DNA from 4 places in the Paenisporosarcina sp. NPDC076907 genome. Region 1 is predicted to be linked to each of the others. Evidence: riboswitches for the same ligand, from Rfam matches in the RefSeq annotation. Region 1 holds a riboswitch; each other region holds the start of a gene.
What was found. Region 1 has a riboswitch for S-adenosylmethionine ahead of ACQKEV_RS16070 (2,3-diketo-5-methylthiopentyl-1-phosphate enolase). Riboswitches for the same ligand answer to the same signal wherever they lie in the genome.
Positions count from the first base shown of each region.

Region 1 (3,404 bases):
ATCGCAAGTATGTGGCCAATTAATCGTAATGGTTTCCCCAGAAAAATCTGCCTCGTTACAGTAAATACGCTCGTCTTCTATTTGGTCCTTCACGAGTGGTTTAACAAAGAAGTCAATGCCTCCAGATACGATGAACAGTGGAATATGTTGCGCTTTCGTATAAGCGACAAAGTCTTCAAATCCTTCTCGAATTTGTGCTTGATTCAGTACGAACTGTGTAATTTCATCTTTTTGGTCGGTTGATAACAAATTGAAAAGTTGGGTTACGCCTTGTTGAATGGATATTTCCTGGCCAAGAATCTGGTCTTTTATCGGTTCCCATTCAGGTGGTGCGAATTTTTTCATGATGGCCATGATGTTGTCTTTCGTAGTAATGGTGCCATCAAAATCACAAAATATGACGGGTTGTGTCATCGTACTTTGTCACCCCACAATTCCAGGGCTTGTTGCAGTTCAGTATTCGCTTGCGCTGCTTCTGATAAGGACTTCCCTGAAAGCGTTGCATCCACAGCTTGCCTGAATGCTTTGCCTCCAGCGGCAGAACCTGCTGGATGACCATGCACCCCGCCGCCTGCATTGATAACGGAATTAATCCCGAAGTCTTCGATTAGTTGTGGCACCATGCCTGGATGAATGCCGGCAGATGGTACTGGTAATGTTGTCTTCAATAAACCAGGCGCTTGAAGTGCATCGGCAATTTGAAGTGTCTCCCCTTTTTCCAAGGCTACGCTTCCATATGGCGAAGGGAACAACGAGAAATCTGCCCCCGCAAGTCGCAATAATTTACCTAATGCGAGCTGGTTGGATAAGCCATACTTTCTGGATGGCGTGAATGCTCCTGAAACAGCGGGATGAGCCATGATAGGAATTGCGATTTCCGGATCTTCAGCTAAACTTTGCAGCGTGTCCAGCCCGTATGCGTACACATTAAACAGCAACATATCAGCACCTAGCTCCGTCGCGCGTTTTGCTTTGTCTCTTAAGTCAAATGTTCGTCCAGTCAAATTCACCGCGTAACGTGTTCGATGACCTGTCTCTGAGAAAACATGCTCGAGCACTTCACGCCCTCTCACAATTCGCTGCTCAAAAGGCGTCAACTCGTTCTCGAACAAAATCTCATCATCTTTCACAAAATCCACACCACCACGTGCTTGGTGTTCGAGCTGTGTCAGTAAAAAGTCCAAATCTTTGCCGAGAATGCCTTTAAAAATACTCATGACAAATGGTCGTCCTTGCACACCTGTCAGTTGGCGAATCCCTTCTGTTCCGAACTTCGGTCCTGAAAAGTGTGCCGTTAATTCCGGACTAAACTCCAAATCGAGTAACTTAATTTCTCCGTCCAATGATAACTTGCCAAAAGTTGTTATTAATATAGCTGGCAGGTCTGGGCTGTAATTGGCTACCGGGTAAGCTATACGGATGATTCCTTTCGTTCGGTTATCTGAACTACCGACATTTTCGACAGATACAACGCGCCCTTTATGTTTCTTCAGTTGTTTTTGCTCCAGTTGTGGCAAATCAGTCCAGGATCCCACAGTCAAGCCAAGCGCGATGCCTTCTGCTTTTTTTTCAAAATTATCATCTATGCTATGTACTAAATAAGTCGCGATTACTTCAGTCAATGTTTTCACCTCTTCAGAAAAAATAAAAAACCTCTTCACAAAAAAGAAGAGGTTAGTAGTTGAACTAACATCCTCTTATCTGTCAGCTACTGCTGCAAGAATTAGCACCGTGCTTACTCGTGTAAGTCGGTTGCCGGGTTTCATAGGGCTAGTCCCTCCACCTGCTCTTGATAAGAAAAATGTAGATATGATATTTTTTAAAATCTAAATTGGATTATGACAGGGTGTAAAATACTTGTCAACACAATTTTCTAATAAATTGAAATATACAGCTTATTTCAATTGTACAAAGCTATGCTATGTTTGTTTTTTGAAAGACATGACAAGTTTTAAGAAATAAATTTCAATCCAACAGCCGCTCCCAACACGATTGCAATAAACAGCATGCGCAACCATGTTTTCGGTTCCCCGTACAACATCATACCTAGAATTGCGCCTCCAGAAGCACCAATGCCTGTCCACACTGCGTATGCCGTTCCCATTGGAAGAGTCTCCATAGCAAGTGCTAGGAACAAGAAGCTCGCCATAAAGCTTGCGAACAATCCGGTTATGGACTTCCAAGAGCGATTTTTATGAACTTGGTTGATCATCGCGACTCCTGTCATTTCAAATAAACCGGCAATGATTAAGAATAGCCATGCCATTATGACGACACCTCTTCCTGTTCTTTTGTGACCAACTTAAGCCCGACAACCCCTATTAACAGAAGCGCAATCAAACCCAGTTTCGGGATATTAAATGATTCTCCGAAAAAGAGAATGTCTGCAATGACTGTACCTGCTGTACCTAGACCAACAAACACTGCGTACACAGTTCCTACGGGTAATGTTTTCCCTGCCATGATCATCAAATAAAAACTGATTGCAATCGCAATTAAAGTGCCAATCCAAGCCCACACATCATCCGCATGCTTCAGTCCAATCACCCAAAACACTTCAAACACAGCAGCTATCAACACTTTCATCCATTCTTTATTCATGAATCCCAACTCCTTTTCCAATAAAAATAAGCCCGAGAGATGAACGTATAAACGTTATCTCCCAGGCTTTTATCCTTCCGTGTGGCTTTGCAAATTGGCAAAGTGTTTTCTCTCGGACCAGGCCAAACCGGTTGTTTGCGGAACCCTAGAAAACTTGTTCGCCATCTTGAGAATGGCGCTTTATGAAATTATTTTGTGCAAGGTTAGAATAAACCATGCGGAACAATGAGTCAAACGACGAGCTCATAGTAAATATTCGGTTGTATATATTGGAAAAAAATGTAACACTTAAATTAATTCTTTTTCGTATAAAGAAAGGAGAATCACTTTGAAGTCCTTCACTAACAAAATTATTATTTTGGTCATGTCCATCGTTATCTTTATCATCTACTGTCAATTGCTTGATTTTTTTACAAGGAACCTTCTTCCGATCTCACCACTTGGAACGATGATTGGCTTGATCACTCTTTTTCTTCTTATCCCCATTTCGTATCTATCAGCTCACGGAGTGGTGAAAGTCATTAAGGACATGTAAAAAACACTCCTGATTAAGATGGAGTGTTGAAAACTTTTGTAATTAAAATGTCTCGAAAAGCAGGAAGTAAAGAGTCAAAGCGGGTGTCATTGACTTCTTCTTTTGAGATCCAGACATATTCCGAATGCTCATCATTCAACTGAAAATGGGCAAGTTGCGCTTCTGTTACGTCAGCAACATATGTATAAATAAGGCGGTAAATAGGTTCACTGGCTGTGTGTCCCTCGAAAGTCCGGACATGGATTTCTGTGAGACTAGGTACTGCCAT
Region 1 is NZ_JBNNIX010000006.1:110,335-113,738, forward strand. It holds gene ACQKEV_RS16065 (2-hydroxy-3-keto-5-methylthiopentenyl-1-phosphate phosphatase) at 1-414, opposite strand, end outside; gene ACQKEV_RS16070 (2,3-diketo-5-methylthiopentyl-1-phosphate enolase) at 411-1,622, opposite strand; SAM riboswitch class I at 1,695-1,799, opposite strand; gene ACQKEV_RS16075 (DMT family transporter) at 1,952-2,266, opposite strand; gene ACQKEV_RS16080 (DMT family transporter) at 2,266-2,601, opposite strand; guanidine-I (ykkC/yxkD leader) riboswitch at 2,658-2,761, opposite strand; gene ACQKEV_RS16085 (NUDIX hydrolase) at 3,150-3,404, opposite strand, start outside.

Region 2 (3,404 bases), on a different contig from region 1:
CCATGGCAGATGCTCCGACCAAACCAATAGTTGCAGTGGTAAAGGTGAGAATCAGTGAGCTCAAGCCTTCCGGAATCAAGAACTTCAAGATGATTTGTGGAACTGTTGCACCCATCGACTGTGCAGCTTCGATAATGCCTTTATCGACCTCGAGTAATGAGTTTTCGACAAGCCGTGCAATGTACGGTGCTGCGTAAAAGACGAGTGGTACGATTGCAGCATTCGTACCGATGGCTGAGCCGATTATCAGTCTAGTTAGAGGGATGATTGCGACGAGCAAAATGATAAAAGGCACGGAACGTAAAATATTAATGACAGGATTCAAGATGTTGAAAATCCATTTATTGTCCAAGATATGGCCTTTTCGTGTAATGACGAGCAAGATGCCAAGTGGGAGACCAATCAGTGCCAAAAAATTAGCGAAATAGCGACCATGTAAAGCGTATCGCCAAAGCCAACCAGTAGTTGTTCGGTTGTAATTTCCATGCCCCATAATGTATCAGTCATGCAGTTTCACCTCCTGTATGATGAACCCTTCGTCTTTGATAAAGGAGAAAGATTTTTCTACCTCGCTCTTTTCACCTGTTACTTCGATAATCAAATTACCAAAAGGGGTCTCCTGGATCTCTGAAATGTTTGCTGAAAGAACACTTAAGTGCACGTCATATTTCTTAGCAATAGTCGAAAGTAAGGGCTGACTAGATGTGTTGCCGACAAAATTTATTTTCCAAATGATTGGCAGCGTGCTTGATAATACAGCATTTTTAAGAACGCTTTGTGGGATTTCGTCGTGAATGACTGTCCGAACAAAATTCTTTGCGATGTCCGTTTTTGGTGAAGCAAAGACATCAAAAACGGAACCTTGTTCCACTACGCGTCCGCCTTCCATGACCGCTACTTTGTTGCAAATTTCCCGGATGACGGACATTTCGTGTGTAATGAGCAGGATCGTAATGTCATATTCTTGGTTAATCTTTTTGAGCAGCTGCAAAACAGCGCTGGTCGTTTGTGGATCAAGTGCTGATGTGGCTTCATCACATAGCAGAATGGAGGGGTTTGTAGCTAGCGCTCTTGCAATCCCAATCCGTTGTTTCTGACCACCCGATAGCTGCTCGGGATAGTTCTTGGCTTTGTCTGCAAGCCCTACGAAGTCTAGTAATTCTTCAACACGCGTTTTGATTATTGATTTTGATGTGCCTGATAATACGAGCGGAATGGCAACGTTATCGAAAACAGTTTTGGAATTCAGCAGGTTGAAGTGTTGAAAGATCATGCCGATTTTTTTCTTTTGAGCTCGAAGTTGTTTAGGCTTCAGTGCAGTTAGTTGTTGTCCGTCAACTATTACTTGCCCGCTGGATGGGCGTTCGAGCAGATTGACCAATCGGATGAGTGTGCTTTTCCCTGCACCGCTATAGCCAACCACCCCGAAGATATCTCCTTTTTCAACAGTGAGGTCTATGCCTTTCAAGGCTTCAACCGTTTGCTTTTTGGTTTGAAATGATTTCGTGACTTGTTGGAATTCAATCAAGTGGATGTCGCCCCTTTCTATGTCATGTTCGTTATCAAAGAGGATGGGCAATAAAAAAAGCCCCTTCTGTCGATAGACAGAAGAGGCATACGTATGCAAAGAAAATGCGGACACAAATCCACAGAAAATTAGCTCGAACACTCCTTCTTATCTATCGAACAATAAATTGTCCGCTGGAATTAGCACAGTATTTTTACACGAAGTAAAAACCCGCTGCTGAGGTATCATAGGGCCAGGCCCTCCACATCTCTTGATAAGAAATCACGCATATTTAATTATGTTGTTCACTATAGTCTGAATATTTCAGCCTGTCAACTAGGTGATTAATAGTCGCAATAGTTTAATAATTATTCATTTCAAAAAATCACTGAATTTACGTGCTCGAATGGATGACGGGAAAATTGGATGTATTGTTTATGAAAAAAACAATCAATATTTTCATAAAGAGTCTTGAAGTTTACGTTAACGTCAATGTTAGAATAGGTAAAAATGGGAAGCGGTGAGGTGGGAATGAAGAGCATCGCAGAAGTAGCGAAAGAGTTTGGGGTGACGACGCGGACCATCCGATATTATGAGGAACTTGGCTTGTTGAAACCTGTTCGAACAGAGAGCAATATTAGGATGTTTGGACCAAAGGAGTACGCGAAACTTAAGTTGATCATCCGCGGAAAACAGTATGGTTTTAATCTGGATGAAATTAAAGAAATGGTGTTGTTGTTCGACCATGATCGGACGGGTGCTAAGCAGTTGGAGCGGACGATTGAGTATGGCACGACACGGGTGGCTGAGATAAATATGAAAATTCTTGATTTGCAGAATATGAAGTCTGAAATGGAAGAGTTGCTTGGGCAGTTCCAGGAAAAATTATCGAATTTAAAGGGGAATGTGAAATGATTCGACGAAATTTTTATTCTGAAGATGAAACGCTGCAACATATTTTGAGAAGTGGATTGCAACCTGACATGTTTGACTTTGCAGATAAGGCTTTGACTAAGTTTGGTGAGCAAGTAGCGAATGAAATTGATGAACGGGCTCGCCATACAGATCGTGAAGGTGCACCAAACTTGGTGAAATTCAATCGTTACGGAGAAGATGTTTCGGAAGTATGGGTCAATGAAGGGTACAAAAAGACCGTGCAGGAAACTTATGAAACAGGGATAGTCGGCTATGTGCACAAGAAGATACCGGAGTTGGATCGTAAGGGGAATTATTTGTACAGTTTTGCACAAGGCTACGTATTATCCCAATCAGAAGCGGGTTTTTATTGTCCCGTTACTTTGACGATGGCCACGGCATTCTTGCTCGACCATTATGCGGATGAAAAATTGAAAGATCGTTTCTTACCGCATGTGTGTGCCACAGGGGAAATGGAGTTGTTTGAAGGTGCCACTTTTTTGACTGAGCGGCAAGGTGGATCGGATGTTGGTGCAAATGTGGTAAAGGCTGAGCAGGAGGGTGATCATTTTCGATTATATGGCGAAAAGTATTTTGCCTCGAATGCCGGTATGGCAAAGGTCGCGATGGTTCTTGCACGAATCGATGGAGCGCCTGAAGGTTCACGTGGATTGACACTTTTTGCTGTTCCATGGCGACTGGAAGATGGTTCGTTGAATGGGATTTCCATTCGAAGATTGAAAGACAAGTTAGGTGTAAGAGCAGTGCCGAGTGGTGAAGTGGAATTCGACGGTGCGGTGGCTTATGCAGTGGGTGATAAAGCGAATGGCCTGAAATATATGATGGAAGCATTGAATTTATCGCGTATTTGCAATGCTGTCGCATCTCTTGGAATCATGCGCCGCGCATTAAATGAGGCTTCTGAATATGCTCATCAACGAGATGCTTTTGGACGAAAGCTTGTTGAGTTCCCGATGGTGCA
Region 2 is NZ_JBNNIX010000001.1:941,286-944,689, forward strand. It holds partial or broken gene ACQKEV_RS04590 (methionine ABC transporter permease) at 1-486, opposite strand, end outside; gene ACQKEV_RS04595 (methionine ABC transporter ATP-binding protein) at 500-1,528, opposite strand; SAM riboswitch class I at 1,673-1,788, opposite strand; gene ACQKEV_RS04600 (MerR family transcriptional regulator) at 2,039-2,422, shown strand; gene ACQKEV_RS04605 (acyl-CoA dehydrogenase family protein) at 2,419-3,404, shown strand, end outside.
Region 2: it holds a riboswitch for S-adenosylmethionine, as region 1 does, so the genes downstream of both, ACQKEV_RS04595 (methionine ABC transporter ATP-binding protein) here and ACQKEV_RS16070 (2,3-diketo-5-methylthiopentyl-1-phosphate enolase) in region 1, are expected to answer to the same signal.

Region 3 (3,404 bases), on a different contig from region 1:
ATTATCTCCACCGCAAGCTGCAAGTGTAATGACACTTGCCGATAATAAAATTCCTGCTACAAATTTCTTCATGAATGTCTCTCCCTTTTTGTTGTGTATTTTATCGAGTATAAACCCGACGAAACCAAATTAACGTTTATCTGCTTTTGTTGTAATCGCATCTCCCACCCATTGGATGACGAAGACAATGAGTAAAATTAGAATCGTGGAGACAATTGTTACATCTTCACGACTTCGTTGGAAGCCATCTAGGAACGCTAAGTTACCAAGACCACCGGCTCCGATTATGCCGGCCATTGCCGTATAACCAACCAGTGCGATAGCAGTAACGGTAAGCCCTGAGATTAATGCCGGTAAAGACTCTGGAAGCAGCACCTTCCATATAATAGTAGAAGTTTTCGCTCCCATCGAGCGAGCTGCTTCTATTACCCCTTTATCGATTTCACGTAATGCAATCAGTACCATGCGTGCATAGAATGGTGCTGCACCGATAATTAGTGCAGGTAATGCAGCGTTTGCCCCACGAATCGTATCGAGTAAAAATTTAGTGAACGGAATCAATAAAATAATTAAAATGATAAACGGAATCGATCGGAAAATATTTACGAATGCCCCTGTTAACCAGTAGACTATTTTGTTTGCCCATAATTGATGAGGGCTAGTAAGAAATAGTAGTATTCCTAGTGCCAAACCGATAATGAAAGTCAGACCGGTAGCCATTGCTGTCATATATAAAGTTTCAAGTGTGGCTTCCCACATTTTTTCCCAGTCCACATTCGGTAGAAGGTTTTCAATCATGTGAAATCACCTCCGTTTGAACTTCTTGACCGTGTAAATAATCGATTGCTTGATCGATTGCGATTGAATTTCCATCGATTTGAAGATACAACGTTCCATAAGCTCCATTTTGAGTTTGTGCAATATTTCCTTGAACAATGTTTACTTCTACTTGGTATTGTTTAATTAATCTTGAAAGAATTGGTTGTTCCGTTCTGTCTCCGACAAAAACTAATTTCACAAGTTTGCCTGAAGGATATTGCTCGACTAAATGTGCAATTGTTTGACTTGCGGATTCCGGACCATTTACTTGTGCAACAAAGCGTTTTGTAATCGGTTGTTCAGGTGCTTGGAATATTTGAAGTACACTTCCCATTTCAACTACTTTTCCAGCTTCCATAACTGCAACCCGATGACAAATTTTACGGATGACATGCATCTCATGCGTGATCAGAACAATCGTCAATCCTAATCGTTTATTGATATCTACTAACAGCTCCAAAATGGCATCTGTAGTTTCTGGGTCAAGCGCTGAAGTCGCTTCATCACATAACAGTACTTCGGGATTGTTTGCAAGGGCACGTGCAATTCCTACCCGTTGCTTTTGACCGCCGGATAACTGCGAAGGGTATGCTTTCTCCCTACCTGTCAATCCAACAAGTTCGATTAATTCTTTCACTCGTTCTGAACGTTTTGTTTTGCTGATCCCGGCAATTTCAAGCGGGAACGAGATATTCTCTTCAACTGTACGGGACCATAGTAAATTGAAATGTTGGAAAATCATACTTACTTTTTGTCTTGCGCTACGAAGAGCCTGTCCTGAACTGGATGAAATTTCTTGTCCATTCACAGTGACGCTACCAGCAGTAGGTTTTTCCAAGCCATTTAACAATCGAATCAATGTACTTTTTCCGGCTCCACTGTATCCAATAATGCCAAAGATCTCACCTGTATCAACGGTTAGATTCACGTTATCAACTGCAATGAGCTGGCCATTAGCTGTATCAAACCTTTTTGATAAATTTTGTAATTGAATCATGTTCACTTCACCTCTGAGTATCTGATAAATAGTTTATCGTACAATTGTGCTGGCCGCAGATGCATTTTGTCTTTTCACATTCAATCACATCATTGTTAAGATGCCCTTGTGAAAAATAAAAATCCCTTCCGCAGACAAGCAGAAGGGACCAATGCATAATTATATACGTCAGACCGTTCTCTCATCTTTCAAAGCAAAAATACTTTGAGTGATTTGGCACCATTTCACAAATTGTGACGGTTGCCGGGTTTCATAGGGCACTTCCCTCCACCTCTCTTTATAAGAGCGACGATATTAAGTTTTAAGTTTTTATTACGAAAGCTAATGTATCATGTTCAAAAGTCTACGTCAAATATTTTTTCTTAATCGATTATACAGATGTGGAACTGACTGAAATGCGTAGATTTTTTCAATAATTTTGCCGTTTTCAGCAATAAGTAAGCACGGAACGCTTTCGATTTGATGATCAATTGCCAAGCTTTCCACATAATTTAAATTGGCTTTTCCAATTTCCACCTCAGGTAACAGTTCTTCAACAACTTCAAGCATTTTTGAAGCAACCATACAAGTGCCGCACATCGGTGCATATAAATAATAAGCTGTCACCTCTGCGTTTTGGGACTGATTCTCCCACTCCGCACGTGTCCATTCTTTCATGGTATTCATCCTTTAGGCAATAAATTCCGATTTCACATCGATATTGGCGCCGAGTAATACAGTTGCAAGAACTTTCATCGGGGTTGTTGCAACTTCGCGATAGGCTGGTTCAGTATATAAATGAAGGGCTTCAGGAAATTCACGTTTAATGAGCGCACGTAATTTTTCTCCCGATTTATCAGCATCGACAAATACATAGATCTCCAACTGATCGTAAGGTGCCAGTAACTCTTCCAGACGGGTAGCGCTTACCGTTCCGTTTGTACAGACGATTTCAATAGGCTCTGCTATAAGCCGCAGTATTCTCTGTTTGTCTGAACGTCCTTCTACAAGTATGACTTTATCAATTGGCATGGGATCACTCCTGGCTGTACTGACTTAAAAGGTTATTTAAAAATTATTATTAAAAGTAAAGTTCATCATGTTTCAACTCTTCCCCTATGACAACTAATACCATACTTTTAATATTCCTTTTTAAACTCGCAGTTATTATCGACATATGCAAAAAACGCCGAACAAATGTCGGCGTTCAACTAACGATTTTACTCTTGAGTCATTTCTTCGTACTGCTCAGCAGTCATTAATGAGTCCACTTCAGACAAGTCTGTAGGTTCGACAACGATCATCCATGCATTTTCATATGGAGATTCATTTACGAATTCAGGGCTGTCTTCCAAGCCACTGTTCACTTCAACTACTTTACCACTGATTGGTGCGTAAAGTTCAGAAACTGTTTTAACAGATTCAACACTTCCAAAAGGTTCATTTGTTTTGATTTCGTCGCCTACTTGTGGAAGTTCAACGAATACAATATCACCAAGCTCAGATTGAGCGAAATGTGTGATGCCGATACGCGCTTTTCCGTCTTCAACTTTAACCCATTCGTGTTCTTCAGAGTAGCGTAATTCTTTTGGTGTGCTCATTAATACCC
Region 3 is NZ_JBNNIX010000003.1:49,587-52,990, forward strand. It holds gene ACQKEV_RS11770 (MetQ/NlpA family ABC transporter substrate-binding protein) at 1-72, opposite strand, end outside; gene ACQKEV_RS11775 (methionine ABC transporter permease) at 130-798, opposite strand; gene ACQKEV_RS11780 (methionine ABC transporter ATP-binding protein) at 791-1,816, opposite strand; SAM riboswitch class I at 1,995-2,102, opposite strand; gene ACQKEV_RS11785 (thioredoxin family protein) at 2,165-2,473, opposite strand; gene ACQKEV_RS11790 (toprim domain-containing protein) at 2,486-2,827, opposite strand; gene gcvH (glycine cleavage system protein GcvH) at 3,016-3,396, opposite strand.
Region 3: it holds a riboswitch for S-adenosylmethionine, as region 1 does, so the genes downstream of both, ACQKEV_RS11780 (methionine ABC transporter ATP-binding protein) here and ACQKEV_RS16070 (2,3-diketo-5-methylthiopentyl-1-phosphate enolase) in region 1, are expected to answer to the same signal.

Region 4 (3,404 bases), on a different contig from region 1:
TCCTGTTTGAAAGCAGCTTCTTGCCTCTCATACCGATTTATTCCCATTCGCGACTGATTTATTCCCTTTCAACCAATAACCACCATTAAAAAAGCCATTCAAGGGAATTCCCTCGAATGGCTTTTCCTAGTATTAAACGCCTGCTTTTTCTTTCAAAGTAGCCGCTCTGTCTGTTTTCTCCCATGGAACATCCAAGTCTGTGCGACCGAAGTGTCCATAAGCAGCAGTTTGCTTGTAAATTGGACGACGTAGATCTAACATCTTGATGATTCCAGCTGGACGAAGGTCGAATGACTCGCGAACAATTTCAACAAGTTTCGATTCTTCAACAATACCTGTACCAAATGTATCGATTGCAATTGATACGGGTTGTGCAACACCGATTGCATAAGCAAGTTGAACTTCACAACGGTCAGCAAGTCCTGCTGCAACAATGTTTTTAGCTACATAGCGAGCTGCATATGCTGCTGAACGGTCAACTTTCGTTGCATCTTTACCAGAGAATGCGCCGCCACCGTGACGAGCATATCCACCGTACGTATCAACGATAATTTTGCGTCCTGTTAAACCAGCATCCCCTTGAGGTCCACCAATTACGAAGCGGCCAGTTGGGTTAATGAAGTATTTTGTGTTTTCGTCGATTAATTCTGCAGGAACTACAGGATTGATGACATGTTCTTTCAAGTTGCGTTGAATTTGCTCAAGTGTTACTTCTGGGTGATGTTGAGTAGAAATAACAATTGTGTCAATACGCAAAGGTTTATTGTTTTCATCATATTCAACAGTTACTTGTGTTTTGCCGTCTGGACGTAGGTATGGAAGAATTTCCTCTTTACGTACTAGTGCTAAACGACGAGCTAACTTATGAGCCATACTAATAGGAAGTGGCATTAATTCCGGTGTTTCATTACAAGCAAAACCGAACATTAAACCTTGGTCACCTGCACCGATTGCTTCGATGTCTGAATCTGTCATCGAACCTTCACGCGCTTCAAGTGCTCTGTCAACACCCATAGCGATGTCAGCAGATTGCTCATCGATTGCAGTCAATACTGCAGAAGTCTCTGAGTCAAAACCATATTTTGCACGTGTGTAGCCAATTTCTCGAACTGTTTCACGTACCACTTTTTGAATATCCACATATGCTGAAGTTGTGATTTCACCGGCAACAAGTACTAAACCTGTAGTTACAGTTGTTTCACAAGCAACACGTGCATTTGGATCTTCTGTTAAAATAGCATCTAAAATTGCGTCTGAAATTTGATCGCAAATTTTGTCCGGATGCCCTTCTGTTACTGATTCTGATGTAAATAGACGACGAGTTGTCATTAAAAATTCCTCCTATATCCTTCGAGATTGCTCTCGGAAAATTCAAACGGTACTCATTTCCCATGTCCAGCTTATTCATTCGAATAAAACCTTCCGCCTTTTCGGGCTTCTGCACACGAGGATAAAGGGAGATGTCATAAAAAAAACCCTCTCTCACGTAAAAACATGAGGAAAGGTATTCGTTAATGGGCACCTTTCACTCTTATCATCCAAGGAATACACCTTGCTTCAGGTTCAGCACCTTTGCCAATTACTACTTGGTTCATAACTGCAGGTTGCCGGGTTTCATAGGGCCTGACCCCTCCACCAGCTCGGGATAAGAGTATCCGTTCAGTTTTACATCATAATAAACTAATGATGGGTTGTCAAATATTTTTTTCATTCTATATAAATGTTTGAAAATCAGAAAAAATTTATTAGGCTATTAGTGTAGATTAATAAACGTAATGTGTTATACTAATTTTCGAATAAAGCATAAACCCGTTATAAGGGTAATATACGACAAAGGAAGGTACATATACATGAATTCAGTGAACACGATGAACGAGCTGAACGACTTGTTAAATGGCCAAAACGTGCATGTGCAACTTTCAGTCCCACAACTTGTGGAGAAAGCAACATTACGTGGAGAAGCTGTCTTAACATCAACTGGAGCTGTAAAAGTAGAGACAGGAAAATATACAGGACGTTCTCCTAAAGACAAATATGTTGTTGTGGAAGATATCTCGAAGGACAAGATTGATTGGGGCGCTGTAAACCAACCAATATCATCTGAAATTTTCTCATCTTTATATAAGAAAGTCGTTAATTATTTAAAAACAAAAGAAGAGTTATTCGTCTTCAATGGCTTTGCAGGTGCAGACAAAGAATCTCGTCTTTCCTTGCAAGTGATTAATGAATATGCTTGGCATAACCTTTTTGCACACCAATTATTCATTCGTCCAACACAAGAAGAGTTGGCTACGCATGAAGCTCAATTCACGATTGTATACGCTCCGACATTTAAAGCGGATCCTGCAATCGATGGTACTGGTTCTGAAACGTTTATTATTGTTTCAATGGAAGAACGTATCATTTTAATTGGTGGTACAGAGTATGCAGGTGAAATGAAGAAATCAATTTTCTCTATCATGAACTACTTACTACCTGAGCAAGGCATTCTGCCTATGCACTGTTCTGCAAACGTTGGTGAAAAAGGCGATGTTGCTTTATTCTTCGGATTATCAGGAACTGGTAAGACAACATTATCTGCTGATGCAGATCGCAAATTAATCGGTGATGATGAGCATGGATGGTCAGATAATGGAGTTTTCAATATTGAAGGCGGCTGTTATGCGAAAGCAATCAACTTGACTCGTGAAAATGAACCACAAATTTTCGATGCAATTCGTTTTGGATCGGTATTGGAAAACGTAGTATTAGACCCTGAAACACGTATGCCGGACTATGAAAATATTTCGTTGACTGAAAACACGCGTGCGGCTTACCCATTACAAGCGATTGATAACATTGTTGATCCTTCTGTTGCCGGTCATCCGAAAACCATCATTTTCTTGACTGCTGATGCGTTTGGCGTTTTACCTCCAATCAGTAAGTTGACGAAAGAACAAGCAATGTATCACTTCCTAAGTGGATTTACATCAAAATTAGCTGGTACAGAGCGTGGAATTACATCTCCACAAGCAACATTCTCTACTTGTTTCGGTTCTCCATTCCTTCCCCTTCCTGCAACTGTTTATGCAGAAATGTTGGGTAATAAAATTGACGAACATGATGCTCAAGTCTTCCTAGTTAACACAGGATGGACGGGCGGCGAATATGGAGTAGGCAGCCGTATGAAACTTTCTTATACACGTGCGATGGTTCGTGCAGCGTTGGAAGGTAAATTGGACAACGTTGAAACAGACAAAGGTTCAGTATTCGGTCTAGCGATTCCTAAAGAAGTTCCAGGAGTACCAGCTGACGTATTAAACCCACGCGATGCATGGACGGATACAGCAGCCTACGATAAAAAAGCTCAGGAATTGGCAAATCAATTCCGTGCAAACTTCAATAAGTTCGGATCTGTATCTGAA
Region 4 is NZ_JBNNIX010000002.1:724,308-727,711, forward strand. It holds gene metK (methionine adenosyltransferase) at 133-1,329, opposite strand; SAM riboswitch class I at 1,529-1,652, opposite strand; gene pckA (phosphoenolpyruvate carboxykinase (ATP)) at 1,851-3,404, shown strand, end outside.
Region 4: it holds a riboswitch for S-adenosylmethionine, as region 1 does, so the genes downstream of both, metK (methionine adenosyltransferase) here and ACQKEV_RS16070 (2,3-diketo-5-methylthiopentyl-1-phosphate enolase) in region 1, are expected to answer to the same signal.